3 regions of the Streptomyces huasconensis genome follow, and region 1 is predicted to be linked to each of the others. Evidence: riboswitches for the same ligand, from Rfam matches in the RefSeq annotation. Region 1 holds a riboswitch; each other region holds the start of a gene.
What was found. A riboswitch is a leader RNA that binds a small molecule or an ion and turns the genes downstream of it on or off. The one in region 1 is predicted to bind cyclic di-AMP.

Region 1 (6,432 bases):
CTCCCGGCCGTACGGCGTGCTCATCGTCGAGGCCACCCGGCTGATGGAGGAATTCCAGTACACCGGCGACACGCTCAAGACGGCGGCCGCCGCTCCGCAATGAAGGTGCCCGCCACGCACAGGCGTCCGCCACCCCTGGGGCTGGCGGACGCCTGTGCGTCGTGCGCGGGTCGCTGCGTTGTCAGCGGACCGTCACGGTGAAGACGGGCGACAAGGTGGAGCCGCTCTGCACGCGCAGTTCGTTCTTGCCCTTGAGGCCGAGCTTGACGCGCAGGCTGTACGCGCCGGACTTGTTGACGGTCGTGGAGGCGGGCAGCGTCTTCCACGTGCCGCGCTGCTTCTGCTGCAGGTCGACCTTGGTGCCCGCCGTGAGGCCGGTGGCCTTGCCGCTGACGCGCAGCTCCTGCCATGCCTTCACGGTGGCCGTCGAGGGCTTGGCGGTGAGTGCGGCCTTCACCGTGGCGGTGGGGCTGTTCTTCTGGGTACCGAGGCTCTTGCCGGTCGCGACGTCCCAGATGGCGTACGGCGTGCCGCCGCCCTGCGTCTTGCTGTACAGGCGCTTGCCATTGGCGCTCAGGTGCAGGTAGATGCCGTCGTTGACCGTCTGGCCCGGCTTGAGGACCTTGCCGTTGTAGTACGGCTTGCCGTCCTTGACGGTGATGGTGACGCCCGCACCGATGTCGATCTTCACGGACTTGGCGGCGGCGGTGCGCACCGCGGCGGGTCGCTCCGCGGTGGGGGTGCTCGCCAGCGCGGCCGCGGCCGGGGCCAGGAGCGCCGTACCGGCGAGGACCGAAACGGCGGCGGTACGCAGGGCGCTGCGGCGGTGGGTGGTGGTACGCATAACGTGGTTCCCCTTCACGATCATGGATCTGTTCGCACGCACGGCACAGCTCCGCTGGTCGGGCGGCGCCACGCCGGGAGGCTGTCCTGTGCGGCCTCGCCATCAGTGCCGTGCGGCGAGTACCTACATAACGTAGTTGACCCGTCATAACGGATAACCGCAGATCATGTAACAGTGCCCCATAGATCAGCACATGGTCTGCCATCGACGCGAACACGGGCCTGGGAAGAGAACTCGCGCGCAACCACGCCGTGTTCGCCTGTACGTACCCTGGCCGCTGGTTCGCGCCGAGCGGCACCCGGGAGACGTACCCGCAGGGCAAGTCCCTGACCTTCCCGCCTTGAGATGTGGAGTACCGCGGCGCCGGCGGCCGTCAAGGGGCCCGACTTCAACGGTGACGGGTACGCGGATGCCGTGGTCGGCGTGTACCGGGGCGACGTCGACGGCAAGAAGTCCGCGGGCTACCTGCACGTGTTGTACGGCGGGCCACGGCTCGGTGGTCGTCCTGTACGGCTCGTCCGACGGACGATCGCGCAGGGCCAGGCGGGCAGCGGCGCCGGGAGTTCGCTCGCCGTGGGCGACTTCACCCAGGACAGCGCCATGGACGTGGCGGTGGGCCTGCCCCACGGGGAGTTCGGAGAAGTCACCCTGCGGCCGGGTCCGCTCACCGAGGACAAGCCGCTGACGCGTCTGCTCCACACCGGCTTCGACGGCACCGCGGGCAGGTTGGCGGCCGGGGACCTCGACGGGAACGGCAGGACCGAGCTGGCGGTCTCCGCGTACTCCAACGACGACTCGCGCACCACCCTGTGGCGCCGGAACGGCTCGGCCCTGCGGGAGTACTGGAAGTCCCCGGCCACCGGCTACGACATGGCCGCGGGTGACTTCGACGGCGACAACGTGGACGACCTGGCCCTCGGGCACTGTCTGATCACCGCCGAGGCCGACCGGCCCACCGGGGCATGCGGCCCCGATGAACTGGCCAAGGGCGGCAAGGTGCGGGTCCTCTATGGAAGCGCGGACGCGGAGGGCTTCGGCACCCGCAGCCACACCATCGGCCGGGAGACTCCGGGCGTCGCGGGCACGGCCGAGGAAGCGGACAGCTTCGGCATCAAGCTCGCCGCGGGTGATCTCACCGGTGACGGCCGGGACGACCTTGTGGCGGGCACGCCCGCTGAGGGCGTCGGGGCGGCGGACAGGGCCGGTTCGGCGACCGTGCTGACCTCGGGCCCGACCGGTCTGCCGGACGCCTCGGGCACCGCCAAGTCCGCGGCGTGGCACCAGGATTCCGCCGGGGTTCCGGGCGCGCCGGAGGTCAACGACGAGTTCGGCTCGGCGCTGGCCCTGGGTGACTACGACGGCGACGGGGACATCACGGTCGGCGTCTTCAACGAGGACAGCACGGAGTACGAGCAGACGCTCAGCTCCGGTGGTGTCTGGACGCTGCCGAACGGCGCCGGGACGGGCTCCAAGGCGCTGACGGCACGGCTGTTCGGGCTGCGCGGGGCGCTGTACTACGGGCAGGCACTGGGGCACTGAGGGTCGGTCACTGAAGCTCCGGTGACGCGGGCGGCGTATGCGGCGTACCGCTGATGCGAGCGGTGCGCCGCCGCGCCAGGTGGTGGTGCCGGAGCCCCTAGGATGCGGCCGTCGGCCGTCCCGTCGAGTCGGCGAGAACCGCGAGAATGCGTGGGAGCCCGCGAGGACCCGTGAAAAAGGCCGTGCCTGCCGCCGAGGAGTGTGTCCATGAGTGAGCCGTCGACCACCACCGGCGTTCCGGACGAGTTGCGGCGCCGCCTCGGGCTGTCCGACGCCGTCGTGATCGGTCTCGGGGCGATGATCGGCGCGGGGATCTTCGCCGCGCTGGGCCCGGCGGCGCGTGCGGCCGGGTCCGGGCTGCTGCTCGGGCTCGCGCTGGCGGCCGTGGTGGCCTACTGCAACGCGACCTCCTCCGCCCGGCTCGCGGCCCGCTACCCGGCCTCCGGCGGCACCTATGTCTACGGACGCGAGCGGCTCGGCGCGTTCTGGGGTTACCTGGCCGGGTGGGCGTTCGTCGTCGGCAAGACCGCCTCCTGTGCCGCCATGGCGCTGACGGTGGGCGCGTACGCGTGGCCCGGGCAGGCCCACGCGGTCGCGGTCGCCGCGGTGGTGGCGCTGACGGCGGTGAACTGCGCCGGGGTGCGGAAGTCCGCCTGGCTGACCCGCGTGATCGTGGCCGTGGTCCTCGCCGTGCTCGCCGCCGTGGCGGTCACCGCCCTCACGTCCGGCGCCTCGGACATGGCCCGCCTGGAGATCGGTGACGACGCGACCGTCGGCGGGGTGCTCCAGGCGGCCGGTCTGCTCTTCTTCGCCTTCGCCGGGTACGCGCGCGTCGCCACCCTGGGCGAGGAGGTCCGCGACCCCGCGCGCACCATCCCCCGGGCCGTCCCGATCGCGCTCGGCATCACGCTGGTCGTCTACGCCGTCGTCGCGATCGCCGTGACAGCGGTCCTCGGCCCGGAGGAACTGGCCGGGGCTTCGGCGCCGCTGTCCGAGGCGGCCCGGGCGGCGGGGGCCGACTGGTTGGTGCCCGTCGTCCGCGCCGGCGCGGCCCTGGCGGCGCTCGGCTCGCTGCTCGCGCTGATCCTGGGCGTCTCCCGCACCACGCTGGCCATGGCCCGCGACCGGCATCTGCCGCACGCCCTCGCCGCGGTCCACCCGCGGTTCAAGGTGCCGCACCGCGCCGAACTGGCCGTGGGCGCGGTGGTGGCGGTGGTCGCCGCGACAGCGGACGTACGCGGGGTCATCGGCTTCTCCTCCTTCGGCGTGCTGGCCTACTACGCCGTCGCCAACGCCTCGGCCTGGACGCTGACTTCGGACGGGGGCCGCCCACCCCGGGCCGTCCCGCTCGTCGGCCTGGCCGGCTGCCTGGCGCTGGCCTTCGCCCTGCCCGTGGCGTCGGTGGTCTCCGGTGCCGCGGTCCTGGCGGCGGGTGCGGTCTGGTACGCGGGACGCCGTCTGACGGCGGGGCGGGACTGAGCCGCGAGCCGCCGGCCACGCCGAAAGGCCCGGCAGACGCATTTCCGACCCAACGCACCTTGCAATTCCCCTGAGTTGACGGCATCAGTGACGCGGACACACACCGGTCAGCCAAAAGCCGCCCACATCCACGGAACCCTCAACAAGGGATTGCGGTATGCCCGTTTTGAAGTGAAAGACCAACCTTTCGCCGCACCCGTTCCGTGAAATGGGTCACGCCGAATTCCACGATCTTGTGGGGTCACGGGACGCATTCCCGTTACCCGGCACGAGAGTTGAGTTTTCGATCAAAACGGGACGGTGGAATTTGATCATTCAGGAACAGCGTCTCGCATTCCGTATTCGAATTCCCGTCTTGTTCCGTCCGGACTTTCTCGCTTAATGTCACCGTCGAACCGGATGGAACGCCGAATCCTGCCGCCGTCCGGAAGCCTTTGCACCCACCCACACACACTGACTCACGCACGGCAGGAGCGGGGGACCCAGGTAAGCCGCCGATCCGGTTTCCGGAACGGCTCGGGGTGAAGTCGCACGCCCAGTGCGACCGGACATCTCCCGTCCGAACCCGACAGCTCACCTCGTAGGCGACGGAGAGGAATTCGCCATGCCCGCAAAGGGAAAGCACCGCCGCCCGAAGTCCAGCTCGCTCCACCGGGGCATAGCCGCCGCGGGAACGGGCGGAGCCGTGCTCGTCCTGCCGGTGCTCGGCGCGACCGCCGCCGGTGCGGCGGAGCCCGGGGCGGCCGCCAAGCCCGCCGCCGCCCCGAATGTCCACGTCGTCGTCGCGGGTGACTCCCTTTCCAAGATCGCCCGGGAGCATTCCCTCAGCGGCGGCTGGAAGAAGCTGTACGAGGACAACCGCGGAGTTCTCGGCGACGACCCGAAGCTGATCCACCCCGGCCTCAAGCTCACCCTCGGAAAGAAGAACCCCGCAGAGCCGGCGAAGAAGTCGGCCGCCTCCCCGGCTTCCGTCAAGACCGCCGCCGCCCCGGCGAAGAAGTCGTACACCGACGACCTCGACGGCTGGATCAAGGAGTCGCTGGACATCATGGCCCGGCACGGCATCCCCGGCACTTACGAGGGCATCCACCGCAACATCATGCGCGAGTCCTCCGGCAACCCGCTGGCCATCAACAACTGGGACTCCAACGCTGTCGCCGGAACCCCGTCGAAGGGCCTCCTGCAGGTCATCGGCCCCACGTTCGCCGCGTACCACGTGCCCGGCACGTCGACGGACAGCTTCGACCCGGTCGCCAACATCACCGCCGCCTGCAACTACGCGGCCGACCGGTACGGCTCGATCGACAACGTGAACGGCCCGTACTAGACCGCGCCCGATCCCGCGCCGCCCCGCCCGGGGCGGCGCGGCCGGCACGACACGGAAACGACACGACTCGAAAACGGCACGACACGACTCGGCACGGGGATGAATGAGCCGCGGATTGCCGGGCAAGCGGACGTAGGTATCCGAAAGATCGGGACCATAGATCAGGAGGAGTTGTCGTGTCGTTTCTCTGGGCCATCATCGCGGGACTCATCATCGGCCTGCTGGCCAAGCTCGTTCTGCCCGGTCGTCAGCCCATCCCCCTCTGGCTGACGGTCGTCCTGGGCATCGTCGGTGCCGTCGTCGGCAACGCCCTCGCCAGTGCTTTCGGCGTCCGGGACACCGGCGGCATCGACTGGATTCGGCACGTCTTCCAGATCGGGGTCGCCGCCGTCCTGATCTCGCTCGTGACGCCGCTGTGGGCCCGACGGCACGCCTGATCCCGTCCCACTCCTGACGAAGGCCCCCGGCGCATCGCGCCGGGGGCCTTCGTCGTTCCGGGTGCCTTCTACAGCCAGTGGCGCAGGGCGAGGCGGGGAATCCGCCGGACGAACCAGGCGCTCGCCAGGCCGATGGCCGCACCGCCGACCACATCGCTGGGGTAGTGCGCGCCGCTCTGCACCCGCTCGACCGCCACCATGGCCGCCGGTACCGCGCAGGCCACGCCGGCCGCCCGCCAGTTCGGGAGGACGGCGGCGGTGAACGCGACCGCGGCCGCCGTGTGCCCGGAGGGGAACGACGAGGAGTCGGGACGGTCGTCCGCCTCGTCGTGCGGGAACCACTCCTTCGGCGGCCGGGACCGGTCGGCCAGTTGCTTGCACACGCCGTTCGACGCCAGCTGCGCCACCGTCATGGCCGCGAGGCCGGCGACCGCGGCGGTACGGCCCCGCCACCCGCCCAGGCACGCCATCGCGACGGCGGCCCCGCACCACAGCTTCGTGCTCTCCGCCGCCTCCTCCACCCCGGACAACACCCTGCCCACACCTGGCGGGACGCGCCGGGCCACCTGCTGCGTCACCACTCGGTCGAGCTCGCTCACACCTGTCAAAAGGTTCATGCGCACCAGGTATCCCGCAACGCCCGAACGTACGCAGTTGTTGATCACTTGAAGCCGACCGCTCCCGTCACATGAAGCCGACTGGCCGAGCCGGCCGGCCGCACGGCCCGGCAGCGATATCCCCTGCCGACCGGGCCCGCCGCTGCTAGCCTGACAGGTATGGCACGAGGTATCTGGTCGCAGAAGGTC
Region 2 (6,432 bases), 3.1 Mb from region 1:
GGGCGGCGGCTTCGCGCCGCGCCCGGACTTCCGCCCCCTCACCCGCTTCGAGGGCCAGGGCCTGAAGAAGGGGCACGTGGTCCACGACCTGCTGTTCCGCCGTGTGGAGCAGCTCGGGACGGGCACCGGCAGGTAAAGGCGCCGTCGCGGCCACCCCCGTCCCTCGTTAGGGTCAACGACGTGGCCACCAGTCCTCCGTATCCGATTCCGCCCGAGGCACCCGCCCCGGGAGAACTCCGACGCGCCCACTGGTGGCAGCGGCGCGCGATACGCGTGGCCGGACTCGTCACGCTGCTCGCGCTGTCCGGCCTCGTCATCCTCGCCCTGGTCAGGAAGCAGACCGGCACCGAGGGCTTCCTCGTCGGGCTCGGCCTGGCCACCGTCCCCGTGCCGCTGCTCGTCGCCGCGTTCCGCTGGCTGGACCGGGTCGCGCCGGCGCCCTGGCGGAACCTCCTCTTCTCCTTCGCGTGGGGTGCCTGCGCCGCCGCGCTCATCGCGATCGTCGCGAACAGCTTCGCGATCCGCTGGATAGCCACCGCCACCGCCGACCCCACCAGCGCCGACACCCTGGGCGCCACCGTCATCGCGCCGATCGTCGAGGAGTCGGCGAAGGCCGCCGCCATCCTGCTCGTCTTCCTCTTCCGCAGACGCGACTTCACCGGCATCGTCGACGGCATGGTCATCGCCGGGGTGACCGCGACGGGCTTCGCGTTCACCGAGAACATCCTCTACCTCGGCAACGCCTTCGTCACCGACCAGCTCAGCCGCGAGAGCGGTGTCGCCTCCGTGACGGCGGCGACGTTCTTCGTACGCGTGGTCATGTCGCCGTTCGCGCACCCGCTCTTCACGGTCCTGACCGGCATCGGCTTCGGCCTCGCCGCCTTCTCCGCGGAGCGCCTGCGCCTGCGCCGCGTGCTGCTGCCGCTCGCCGGACTGCTGCTCGCCATGGGCATGCACGCCCTGTGGAACGGCTCCGCGGTCTTCGGCCAGGTCGGCTTCCTCGCCGTGTACGCGCTCTTCATGCTGCCCTCGTTCGGGCTGCTGACCTGGCTGGCGGTCTGGACGCGCCAGCGCGAACTGCGCGTGGTCCGCGCCGAACTGCCCGCGTATGTGGCGGCGGGCTGGCTCACCCCGCCCGAGCCGTACGCGCTCGGCTCGATGCGGGCTCGGGCGCTGGCCCGCGACTACGCCTCGTACACCTGGGGGAAGGCCGCGGGCCGCGCGGTCCTGGAGTACGAGACGTACGCGACGTCACTGGCGCTGCTGCGCCACCGGGGGCGCCGCGGCCGGGCGGGCGCCGACTTCGTCGTACGCGAGCGGGAGTTGCTCGAACAGCTCTGGGAGCGCCGCGAGCCGGCCCGCCCCGCGCTGGCGTACGCGGCCCGCGCGATCACCCCGGTCATGCGCCCCCTGCCGTACGCGGCGTATGCCCACCCGCACGGCGCGTACCACCCCGCTCCGTACGCCCCCGCCCCGTACGGCCAGCCGCAGCCCTACCCGGCACCGGCGTACGGCCACCCGGTCCACAACCCCTACCGCTCCTAGGCGCCCGAAAGTCCGGAAACCCGGAAGCCCGGAGGCCAGGGAGCCCGGAAGCCTACGCGGAGGCCGCCGTCAGCGCCGTCAGCTCGGCGTCCGTCAGTTCGAGGTCCGCCACCGCGAGCAGCGCCGGCAGCTGCTCGACCGTGCGGGCGGAGGCGATCGGCGCCGCCACGGTGGGCTGGGCCGCGAGCCACGCGAGGGCCACGGTCGCGACCTCCGCCTCATGCGCCTCGGCGATCTCGTCGAGCGCGGCGAGGACCCGGCCGCCCCTCTCGGTGCCCGCGTACTCCTCGGCCCGGCCGCTGCGCGCGCTCTCCACGCGCGTGCCGGGGCGGTACTTGCCGGTGAGGAAGCCGGAGGCGAGCGCGTAGTACGGGACGGCGGCCAGGCCGGAGCGCGAGGCGACCTCCTGGAGGCGGCCCTCGTAGGTGTCGCGGGAGACGAGGTTGTAGTGCGGCTGGAGCGCGACGAAGCGGGCGAGGCCCTCGCGGTCGGAGAAGTCGAGGGACTCCTGGAGCCGCTCGGGCGTGATGTTGGAGGCGGCGATGGCGCGCACCTTGCCGGCCGCGACCAGCTCGTCCAGCGTCCCGATGATCTCCTCCACGGGGACCGACGGGTCGTCGTAGTGCGTGTAGTAGAGGTCGATGTAGTCGGTGCCGAGGCGGCGCAGGGAGGCGTCGGCGGCGCCCTTGATGGTCTCCGGGGCCAGACCGGTGTACTCGGGGTGGGCGCCGACCTTCGTCGCCACGATGACGTCGGAGCGGTTGCCGCGGGCGGTCAGCCACTCGCCGATGAGGGTCTCGGACTCGCCGCCCTTGTTCCCCTCCACCCAGGCCGAGTACACGTCGGCCGTGTCGATGAAGTTGCCGCCCGCCGCGGTGTAGGCGTCGAGGACGGCGAAGGACGCCGCCCGGTCGGCCGTCCACCCGAAGACGTTGCCTCCCAGGGCCAGCGGGAAGACGTCGAGGTCGGATGAGCCAAGAGTGCGAAGAGAAGTCATACGTTCCTCAACGGACCCGGCGGAAACGGAATTCCGTCCGCTCCCCCAAAGGAACGTCAAGCAAAGGAACGTAAGCCCGCGGGCCCCGGGTCAGGGGTTGAGGCCCTTGCTCTGCAGCCAGGCGAGCGGGTCGACGGTGGAGCCGCCCGCGGTGTGCACCTCCATGTGCAGGTGCGGCCCGGTGACGTTGCCGGTCGCGCCCACCCGGCCGATGACATCGCCGGTGCTGACCTTCTGGCCCGCGCTGACGTTCATCGAGGACTGGTGGCAGTACCAGACCTCGGTGCCGTCGCTCAGCTCCAGGACCGTGCGGTAGCCGTACGCCCCCGCCCAGCCGGCTTCCTTGACGGTGCCGGTGTGGACGGCCTTGAGCGGGGTACCCGTCGGAGCGGCGAAGTCGAGACCGGTGTGGTGCCCGGAGGACCACATGGAGCCGGCGACACCGAAGTGGGACGTGATGGTGTACGAGGAGGTGGGCAGCGCGTAGCTCTTGGCGAGCTTGGCCCGGCGTTCGGCCAGGGCCTTGGCCTCGCGGGCCTCCCGCTCCTTCTTCTTCTTGGCGGCGGCCTCGGCGTCGGCCTTGCGCTCCGCCTGCCTCTGCTGGGCGGCGGCCTCCTCGGCGGCCTTCTTGACTGCGGCCTCCTCGGCCGCGCTGCGCACCGCGTCGTCCGCCTGGTCCTGCTGGTTCTCGGCCTGCTGCATGATGCGGGCGCGCAGGGCCTCGCCCGCGTCCGTGGTGCCCTGCTGGGCGTCGGTGTGGCTGACACCGGCCGCGGTGAGCGGGGCGGCCGCGGCGACGGTCTCGGCGCCCGCGGGGGCCGCGGAGTCATCGGAGAGCAGTGCGCCCACGCCGGGCAGGGACTCGGCCGCGGGCAGCGAGTCGGTGACGGCGCCCAGGTCGGGCATGGAGATGGAGACGGGCGGCTTGCCGTCCTGCGCGGTGGCCATGCCGCCCGCGCCGACGGCGGCGATGACGCCGACGCCCAGCACGGTGGAGCTGCGGGCGAGCCCGCCGCCGCCCTTCTTGTGCACACGGTGCCTGCCGCGGACGGGACGGACGGACTCCTCGGTGGGGTTCCATTCCTCCCAGGTCTCCGGGTCGTATCCACCGAAGTCGTCGTCATTCGGTATGTACGCGGCTTGGGGGGCAGGCCGGTTGGACGCCACTGGGGCGCACTCCTTTCCTTCCTTCTCGCCTACCGGGTTAGCTGACGGGTTCGGAGCAGGAAGGTCTCCTACGGACATCTGGCACGGATGCACAGGTGCCCGATTCACCCCAAGTTGGTGGTTCCCCGGCTCCCTTGCGGGATTAGGCGTGTGCGCACGGAGCCGCCTCTAGTGACGGCTGGGACGACCGCGCTGCGTTATCGAACGTTAATAGACAGCGGTGCCGTATTCCAAGCTGTTCCGATTGATCGTTAACGCTCACGGCCGGTACTTATCGGGGCAAGCCGACCCATAGCAGGGCGAGTTGACCCTGTATCAACCCACGAAAGCCGCGTACCGGAACTTCACATTCCCTTGACAGAACGTCAGTTGTCATGCGGACGGCTCCGCTTCGCTCACGGCCGGTGACAGGCCCCCTCCCCCGCGGGCTTCCCGTCCCCCGTGGCCGGCCGCCGCACCGCCAGCAGCGCCATGTCGTCCGTCGTCGCACCCCCGGTGTGCCGCCGTACCTCCTGCGTGAGCGTGGCGAGCAGCGTGTGCGGACCCTCGCGGCCGGGGAAGATCCGCCCGCCGAGCCGGGCCGCCGGGTCGTAGAAGGCCCCGGCCGCGTCGCGCGCCTCCGAGAGCCCGTCCGTGTAGAAGAGCAGCATCGCGCCCGGCGGGAACTCCGACTCGTCCGCCCGGTCCGGCCACGCGCCCAGTTCCCCCATGCCGAGCGGGAGCGCGGGCTCGCTCGGCGTGAGCACGCACAGCCGCCCGTCGCCCCGCAGCAGCAGCGGTTCCGGGTGCCCCCGGTTCACCAGCCGTACGCAGCCCTCGCCGACCCGGATCTCCGCGAGGACGGCGGTGGTGAACCCCTCGAAGGCGTCGAGCCCGTCCCGCCGGGTGCCCTCCCGCGCCAGGGCCCGCTCCAGGCGCTGCGCCACCGCCTCCAGGGTGGTCTCCTGCTCGGCGGCCTCGCGGAAGGCGCCGATGACGACGGCGACGGCGGCCACCGCGCCCATGCCCTTGCCCCGGACATCGCCGACGATGAGCCGTACGCCGTGCGGGGTGTCCTGCACGGCGTACAGGTCGCCGCCGATGAAAGCGTCGGCCTGCGCGGCCTCGTACCGCGCCGCCAGGTCCAGCCCGCCGATGCGGGGGTCGGGCTGCGGCAGGACGGCGCGCTGGGTGGCCTCGGCGATGGAGCGGGCGATGGCGAGCCGGTCGTTGCCGCGGCGCACGACGCGGTTGATGAAGACCGCCAGAGCCGCGACGGTGGCCACGGTGAGCAGTTCGGTGACGGCCTCGGCATGGCCGCCGGCGGAGTTGCCGTAGTGCAGCACGATGACCGCGGCCGAGGCCGCGACGCCCGTCAGGACGGTGCAGAGCAGCGAGTAGAAGGGGGCGGCGATCAGCGGGGCCGCCGTGAAGAGCGGGGCGGCCGTGAACGCGGGCGGGGTCAGGGCGTCGTACACGACCCCCACGACGAGGAGCAGGACGGGCAGGACGCGTACGAGTGTCCGCTCGTGCGCGGTGGCTCCGCTGCCCCCGGTACCTCCACGCTGCCCCACCGCTTGTCTCCCGCCGATCCCGCGCCCGTCGCCGCGCTGCACCCAGGTTTCCCGGCGCGGGGTGCGGGTGCGAGCTGGTGTGGGCCATACGGGTGACGGGACGGGTCGCGCCGGGGCCCGGAAACACCGAAGGCCCGGAGTCCGTGACTGATCACGGACTCCGGGCCTTCGGCCTTCAGTAGCGGGGACAGGATTTGAACCTGCGACCTCTGGGTTATGAGCCCAGCGAGCTACCGAGCTGCTCCACCCCGCGTCGGTGAACCCAACAGTACGCCATCCGAGGGGGTGAGGCGAACCAATAGCCTCCGGGTGCCCCAGCGGCGCCCATCGGCATCCGAGGCTCACGCGGCGGTGGCCCGGCGAAGGGGGCTTGACCCTGACCCAGCGTCAACGTTGGAGCCTCCTCGCATGACGGACGACAGCACTTCCACGGCCGGGTTCACGCCACCGGTCGGAGGGTTCCAGAAGATCGACGGGCGCCGCCTCTTCGTACACCGGACGGGCAGCGGCGGGCCCGCCGTCGTGTTCCTGCCGGGCGCGAGCGCGGTCGGCCTGGACTACGCCGGCGTGCAGCAGGGCGTCGCACGGTTCACCACCGCCGTGGTGTACGACCGCGGCGGCACGGGCTACAGCGACCCCCTCCCGCTGCCGCGCACCGCCGCCGAGGTCGCGGCGGAACTGTACGAGCTGCTGCGCGCCGAGGGCATCCCCGGCCCGTACGTGCTCGCGGCGCACTCCCTCGGCGGTGCCTACGCGCATCGGTTCGCCCAGCTGTACCCGGGGGACGTGGCCGGGCTGGTCTGGCTGGACGCCTTCCACCGCGACTGGGACGACTTCATGCCTGCCGCGGCGTCCCTGGCCGCGGCCGAGCGGATGGCACCGGACTCGGAGCAGCTCGAACAGATGCGCCCGGCCCTGCGCGCGATGCGCGCCGAGCTGCTCGCGGACCACCCGGAGCACCTGCGCCGGCCGCTGCTCGAAGCCAAGGACAGCGACGCCTGGCTCCGCTCCGGGGCCGCCGAGCGGACCGGCCTGGCCGCGCTCGCCGCCGAGCTGAAGGCCGGGCCGGACCTCCCCGACGTACCGGTGGTGGCCCTCACCGTGGTGGGCGACGACCCCGGCACGCGGGCGGCGGCCCCGGACCCGACGCTGCGGCAGATGAACGGAGCC
Region 3 (6,432 bases), 2.0 Mb from region 1:
GCAAGGAGACGACGGCCTCGGCCCCGGACTCCGCCCCGGTGAAGCCCTCCACCGCCAACAGCAAGCTGGACACCCAGCTGGCGAATCTCTCCGCGGACGCGGGCGACTTCGCGGACCGCGCGAGCCGTACGCAGGAACGTATCGACCTGAAGGCCGAGAAGGTCGCCGCCCAGAAGAAGGCGGCCGCGGAAGCGGCACGCAAGGAGCGGCTCCGCCCGAAGTTCGCGCTGCCGGTGAAGCAGCACGGCCTGAGCGCGCAGTACGGCCAGGCCGGCGTCAACTGGATGTCGGCGCACTCCGGCATCGACTTCCCCGTGTCGTACGGCACGGAGGTCTACGCCGCGACCGACGGCACCGTGACCACGAAGTGGAACAGCGCCTACGGCAACATGGCGATCGTGACCGCCAAGGACGGCACGGAGACGTGGTACTGCCACCTCTCCTCGCACAAGATCTCCAGCGGCCCCGTGAAGGCGGGCGAGACGATCGCCTTCTCCGGGAACTCCGGGAACTCCACGGGACCGCACCTGCACTTCGAGGTGCGGCCCAGCGGCGGCTCGGCGATCGACCCGCTGCCGTGGCTGCGCAGCCACGGCCTCGACCCGCTGTAACTCCCGTCGCCGCTCCCGGCGTTGCCGTTACAGCTTCTCGACCGGCGCGTACCGCAGCAGGAGCCGCTTCGGCTTGGGCTCGCCGAAGTCCACCGTCGCCTCGGCGTTCGCACCCGTGCCCTTCACCCCGACCACGGTCCCGAGACCGAACTGGTCGTGCGTGACCCGGTCCCCGATCGCCAGTGAGACCACCGGCTTCTCCGAGGCGCGGCGGGTGGCGAAGCCCTGCGCCCCGCCCGTGCGCGAGCGCGAGGAGGACAGCGACGAGGCGATGCCCGCGGCGGGACCCGACGACGCGAGGGCGCCGACGGAGCCCTTCCGCTTCCAGTCCAGATACGTATCCGGAATCTCTTCCAGGAAGCGCGACGGCGGGTTGTACGAGGGCTGGCCCCAGGCGCTGCGCATCGAGGACCGCGTGAGGTAGAGCCGCTCGCGCGCGCGGGTGATGCCCACGTAGGCCAGGCGGCGCTCCTCCTCCAGCTCCTTGACCTGCCCGAGAGCGCGCATGTGCGGGAAGACGCCGTCCTCCATGCCGGTCAGGAACACCACCGGGAACTCAAGGCCCTTCGCGGTGTGCAGCGTCATGAGGGTGATGACTCCGGAGCCGTCGTCCTCCTCATCCGGAATCTGGTCGGAGTCGGCGACGAGCGCGACGCGCTCCAGGAAGTCGGAGAGCGTGCCGGCCGGAGCGACGGCCCCCTCGTCGGCTTCCGCCTGGCCGTCCTCCTGGGCACCGGCCGCCTGGGCGTTCTCCTGCTCGAACTCCAGCGCGACCGCGGCGAGTTCCTGGAGGTTCTCGATGCGGGTCTCGTCCTGCGGGTCCGTCGAGGCCTGCAACTCCGCGAGGTAGCCGGTCCGTTCGAGCACGGCCTCCAGGACGACGGCCGGGCCCGCGCCGGACTCGACGATGGTCCGCAGCTCCTCCATGAGCGTGTTGAACCGCCTGACGGCGTTGGTCGAACGGGCCGCCATTCCGTACGCCTCGTCGACGCGGCGCAGCGCCTGCGGGAAGGAGATCTTCTCGCGCTGCGCCAGCGCGTCGATCATCGCCTCGGCGCGGTCGCCGATGCCCCTCTTGGGGACGTTCAGGATGCGGCGCAGCGGGACCGCGTCCTCGGGGTTGGCGAGAACGCGCAGGTAGGCCAGCACATCGCGGACCTCCTTGCGCTCGTAGAAGCGGACGCCGCCGACGACCTTGTAGGGCAGGCCGACGCGGATGAAGATCTCTTCGAAGACGCGGGACTGGGCGTTCGTGCGGTAGAAGATCGCGACGTCGCCGGCCTTCGCCTCGCCCGCGTCCGTGAGCCGGTCGATCTCGTCGGCGACGAACTGCGCCTCGTCGTGCTCGGTGTCGGCCACATAGCCGGTGATACGGGCGCCCGCGCCCTGGTTGGTCCAGAGGTTCTTCGGGCGGCGGCTCTCGTTCCGCTCGATGACCGCGTTCGCGGCGCTCAGGATCGTCTGCGTGGAGCGGTAGTTCTGCTCCAGGAGGATCGTGGTGGCGTCGGTGTAGTCCTCCTCGAACTGGAGGATGTTGCGGATGGTGGCGCCGCGGAAGGCGTAGATCGACTGGTCGGCGTCACCCACCACGCACAGCTCGGCCGGATCGTCGCCCTCGCCTCCGGAGGGGCCGACCAGCTCGCGCACCAGGGCGTACTGCGCGTGGTTCGTGTCCTGGTACTCGTCGACCATGACGTGCCGGAAGCGGCGGCGGTAGTGCTCGGCGACGTCCGGGAAGGCGCGCAGGAGGTGCACCGTCGTCATGATCAGGTCGTCGAAGTCCAGCGCGTTCGCCTCGCGCAGGCGCGACTGGTACATGGCGTAGGCCTGGGCGAGGGTCTTCTCGAAGCCGTCGGCGGCCTGGGCGGCGAAGTCCTCCTCGTCGATCAGCTCGTTCTTCAGGTTGGAGATCTTGGCGCTGAAGGACTTCGGCGGGAACTTCTTCGGGTCGAGGTCCAGGTCGCGGCAGACCAGGGCCATCAGACGCTTGGAGTCCGCGGCGTCGTAGATCGAGAAGGAGGACGTGAAGCCGAGCTTCTTGTACTCGCGGCGCAGGATGCGGACACAGGCGCTGTGGAAGGTCGAGACCCACATCGCGTTGGCCCGGGGGCCCACGAGCTGCTCGACGCGCTCCTTCATCTCGCCCGCGGCCTTGTTCGTGAAGGTGATCGCGAGGATCTGCCCGGGGTGCACACCGCGCTGCGCGAGGAGGTACGCGATGCGGTGGGTCAGCACGCGGGTCTTGCCGGAACCGGCACCGGCGACGATGAGCAGCGGGGAGCCGGCGTGCACGACCGCCGCGCGCTGGTTCTCGTTCAGCCCCTCCAGGAGCGTCGCCGGGTCGATGACCGGGCGCGGGGCGCCGTCGCGGTAGTGCGTGTCCCGGGTCATGGGCACGTCGAATTTCCCGCTGAACAAGTCGTCCGGAACCGGTTCCGGAGCGCTGTCCTCGGGCGGCGGCGGGGGCTCTTCGTCCGCGGCCCGGGAAGGCTGCAGGTCCGCCAGGAAGCTGTCATCAAAGAGGCTGCTCATCGCCTCCCGAGTCTAGGCGGCCCCACTGACAACCCGCCCCGGGTTCCGGCCACCTTCCTCCCCGACCCGCCTCACCTACGCCCCGCCCGCGCCCGGTCACGCTCCGCCACCCACGAGCCGAACCGTCCCAGGGGTCCCGCGAAGTAACGGAAAAGTATCGGGCATATCGAACATCAACCTTCACACGCGCCACACGAGTTGGCTAGCGTGCTCCGCGGGCCGCCCGTCCCCCACCGGCGAACACGCCGGGAGCGGGCCGCCTCCGCCGAGTCCGACGTGTTCGGAGCCGGGGACCCACCGAAAACTTGGGGTGAATCGGTCCCGTACGAAGTACGGGACCGTAGGGCAACCTTCCGGATCAGCCGCCCGAACCCGACAGCTAACCCGGTAGGCGGTCTACGGAAGGAGTCGCCTCCCTTGGCGTCGCACCGCAAGCCGCGGACCCGGACGGTCGGAATGACCGGACTCGCCGGAATCCCCGGAATACGCACCGCTCCCGCCGTCGGCATCACGACGGCCGCCCTCACCTCCGTGGCGCTCCTGTCACAGAGCGCGCAGGCGGCCCCCTCCACGCCGGGTAAGCCCAGTCTCGAAGAGGTGCGGAAGAAGGTCGACGACCTGTACCACCAGGCGGGCGTGGCCACCCAGAGGTACAACGCGGCCAAGGAGAAGACCGAGAAGCAGCGCAAGAAGGTCGGCCGGCTGCTCGACCATGTCGCCGAGCGCGCGGACAAGCTGAACGAGGCGCGCCAGGAACTCGGCTCCTTCGCCGCCGCCCAGTACCGCACCGGGGCCGTCTCCCACACCGCCACGATGATGCTCGCCGAGGACCCGCAGGGCTACTTCGACCAGAACCACCTGGCGGACCGGCTCACCAAGCGGCAGAAGAAGGCCGTCGACGACTACCAGACGCAGCAGGCGTCGGCGACGAAGCAGCGTACGAAGGCCGCGCGGAGCCTGGAGACGCTGAGCGACTCACGGGACAGCCTCAGGACGAGCAAGCGGACCGTCCAGAAGAAGCTGGGCGAGGCACGTGAGCTTCTCTCGGAGCTGACCGCCGAGGAGAAGGCCCGGCTCGCCGTGATCGAGCGGCAGAAGGAACGGGAGGCCAAGCGCAAGGCCGAGGAACTGGCCCGCAAGGAGGCGGCCGAGGCGGAGCGCAAGCGCAAGGCGCAGGAGGCGGCCCAGAAGGAGCGGAAGGAGCAGGGAGAGGGGGGAGGGAAGGGCCAGGGCACAGGTTCAGGCTCCGGTCCCGGCTCGGACACCGGTTCCGGTTCCGGCTCCGGTTCTGGCCCCGACTCCGGCGCTGGTTCCGGCTCCGGAAGCGCCGACGGCGGTTACGCCACCAAGGCCGCGAAGGTCATCGCCTTCGCGGAGGCGCAGATCGGCAAGCCGTACGTCTGGGGCGCGACCGGGCCCGACTCCTACGACTGCTCCGGGCTCACCCAGGACGCGTGGAAGGCCGCGGGGATCACGCTGCCGCGCACGACGTGGGACCAGGTGAAGGCCGGTACCACCGTGAAGACCGCCGACGCCGAACCCGGTGACCTGGTCTTCTTCTACGACGACATCAGCCACCTAGGGATCTACATCGGTGGCGGCAAGATGATCCACGCCCCGAAGCCGGGTGCGAAGGTCCGCGTCGAGTCGATCTTCTCCATGCCGATCCACAGCATGGTGCGCCCGGCGTAACCGCGCCCCGGCGTCACCGCGGAAAAACACCCTCTACGCGCGCGTGGCCCGCACTTCCGGAGAAGTGCGGGCCACGCGCGCGTAGAGGGTCGTTCGCAGGATCAGGTCCACAGCACGGCGATGAAGATGTTCGCCGTGGTCAGCAGCCCCACCGCGCCGAACACGCCCTTGTCGATCTTCTCCTCGTCCCGCTTCACGTAGACCAGCGCGAGGATCAAGATCAGGACGGCCATCTTGATGCCGATCTTGACGTTGTTGACCGCGTTGTCGTCCGCCTGGTTGAGGCCCACGAGGGCCACGCCGGTGACGAGCATGGTCAGCGCGCCGTGCAGCATCGCGGGACTGAAGCGGGCGGTGCCCTGGCCCATCTGCTTCATCTGGGTCAGGAAGCCGCCCAGGAGCGAGGCGATGCCGATGATGTGCAGGCCGACGAAGAGATGGATGAGTACGTCCATGAGGCCGGAGCCTAGCCGGGCCCCGCACCGCCCCTCACAGGCGGGCTCCGGGGCGGGGCCCAGGGGCGGGCGTAGGGGTGGGCGTAGGGGTGGGCGCACCCCCAGGCCCATACCACCCTCTGCCGGGCAGGCAGGGCACAAACCGCCCCATTGGTCACAGCTGTCCACGAAGCCGCCCTCGACCCGTCAGTACCGCGGACAGGCGCGGTCACGATTCCGACCTTCTCCGGCAGTTGCGCACAATCCTCCTCCGGGCCGTGACGCCCAGGTTTAGCGTCCTTCACCAGGTGACCGGCTCCCCATCGCCGCCCCCGCTCAGGGCGGCAGTCGGACACCCCCGCCGAGAAACCCGGTGGCGGCCCGTCCCCCTGTGCGGGCCGCCACCGGCCAGCTAAGGAGCACCTTCGTGGCAGCGCACCGCAAGCCCAAACAGCGCTCGCTCAGCGGCCCCGCGGCCCGCACCGCCGCCACCCTCGCTCTCGCGGGAGCCGCCTCGGTGGCCGCGTTCGACGGCTCGGGACACGCGGACCCCCGGCTCAGCCCCGCCGAAGTGAAGGTCAAGGTCGACGCCCTCTACCGCGAGGCGGAGATCGCCACCGAGAAGTACAACGGCGCGAAGGAGAAGGCCGAGAAAGCCGAGAAGTCGCTCGACGCACTGCGCGACGAGGCGGCCCGCAAGGCGGAGAAACTCAACGCCGCCCGCAACGACCTGGGTTCCTACGCCACAGCGCAGTACCGCGCGGGCGGCATCACCCCTTCCATGCAACTCGCGCTCTCCTCCGACCCCGATCAGTTCCTGGACCGCGCCTCCCTCGCCGACCGGGCGGGCAGCCGCCAGGCCGCGGCCCTCAACGGTGTACGCAAGAGGCTCCAGCAGGTCGCCCAGCTGCGCGCCGAGGCCGATGGCCGCCTCGCCACCCTCCGCGCGCGCCAGACGGACCTGCGGAAACACAAGAAGACCGTCACCGGCAAGCTTGCCGAGGCCAAGCGGCTGCTGGCCCGGCTCACCGAGGAACAGCGCGTGGAGTACGCGCGGCTCGCGGACGGGAATCAGGGTCGTGACAGCGGCCGAGCCGCCCGTTCGGACACCCGCCACACTCCGCTCAGCGGCACCGGCAGCGGTACCACCCAGGCCCCCAACA

Region 2: another riboswitch for cyclic di-AMP. It lies ahead of J2N69_RS17485 (M23 family metallopeptidase); the one in region 1 lies ahead of J2N69_RS30850 (transglycosylase SLT domain-containing protein).
Region 3: another riboswitch for cyclic di-AMP. It lies ahead of J2N69_RS22465 (C40 family peptidase); the one in region 1 lies ahead of J2N69_RS30850 (transglycosylase SLT domain-containing protein).

What each region holds. Positions count from the first base shown of each region.
Region 1 covers NZ_CP086119.1:6,907,679-6,914,110, reverse strand. The annotation lists gene J2N69_RS30870 (FUSC family protein) at 1-103, shown strand, start outside; gene J2N69_RS36580 (hypothetical protein) at 182-844, opposite strand; gene J2N69_RS30860 (FG-GAP and VCBS repeat-containing protein) at 1,190-2,383, shown strand; gene J2N69_RS30855 (APC family permease) at 2,591-3,862, shown strand; cyclic di-AMP (ydaO/yuaA leader) riboswitch at 4,304-4,464, shown strand; gene J2N69_RS30850 (transglycosylase SLT domain-containing protein) at 4,467-5,189, shown strand; gene J2N69_RS30845 (GlsB/YeaQ/YmgE family stress response membrane protein) at 5,366-5,626, shown strand; gene J2N69_RS30840 (phosphatase PAP2 family protein) at 5,695-6,243, opposite strand.
Region 2 covers NZ_CP086119.1:3,846,256-3,852,687, forward strand. The annotation lists gene trmB (tRNA (guanosine(46)-N7)-methyltransferase TrmB) at 1-136, shown strand, start outside; gene J2N69_RS17475 (PrsW family glutamic-type intramembrane protease) at 181-1,545, shown strand; gene J2N69_RS17480 (aldo/keto reductase) at 1,598-2,542, opposite strand; gene J2N69_RS17485 (M23 family metallopeptidase) at 2,633-3,709, opposite strand; cyclic di-AMP (ydaO/yuaA leader) riboswitch at 3,721-3,868, opposite strand; gene J2N69_RS17490 (PP2C family protein-serine/threonine phosphatase) at 4,105-5,262, opposite strand; tRNA gene J2N69_RS17495 (tRNA-Met) at 5,442-5,515, opposite strand; gene J2N69_RS17500 (alpha/beta fold hydrolase) at 5,671-6,432, shown strand, end outside.
Region 3 covers NZ_CP086119.1:4,896,342-4,902,773, reverse strand. The annotation lists gene J2N69_RS22475 (M23 family metallopeptidase) at 1-611, shown strand, start outside; gene pcrA (DNA helicase PcrA) at 639-3,143, opposite strand; cyclic di-AMP (ydaO/yuaA leader) riboswitch at 3,397-3,552, shown strand; gene J2N69_RS22465 (C40 family peptidase) at 3,561-4,835, shown strand; gene J2N69_RS22460 (hypothetical protein) at 4,937-5,290, opposite strand; gene J2N69_RS22455 (C40 family peptidase) at 5,697-6,432, shown strand, end outside.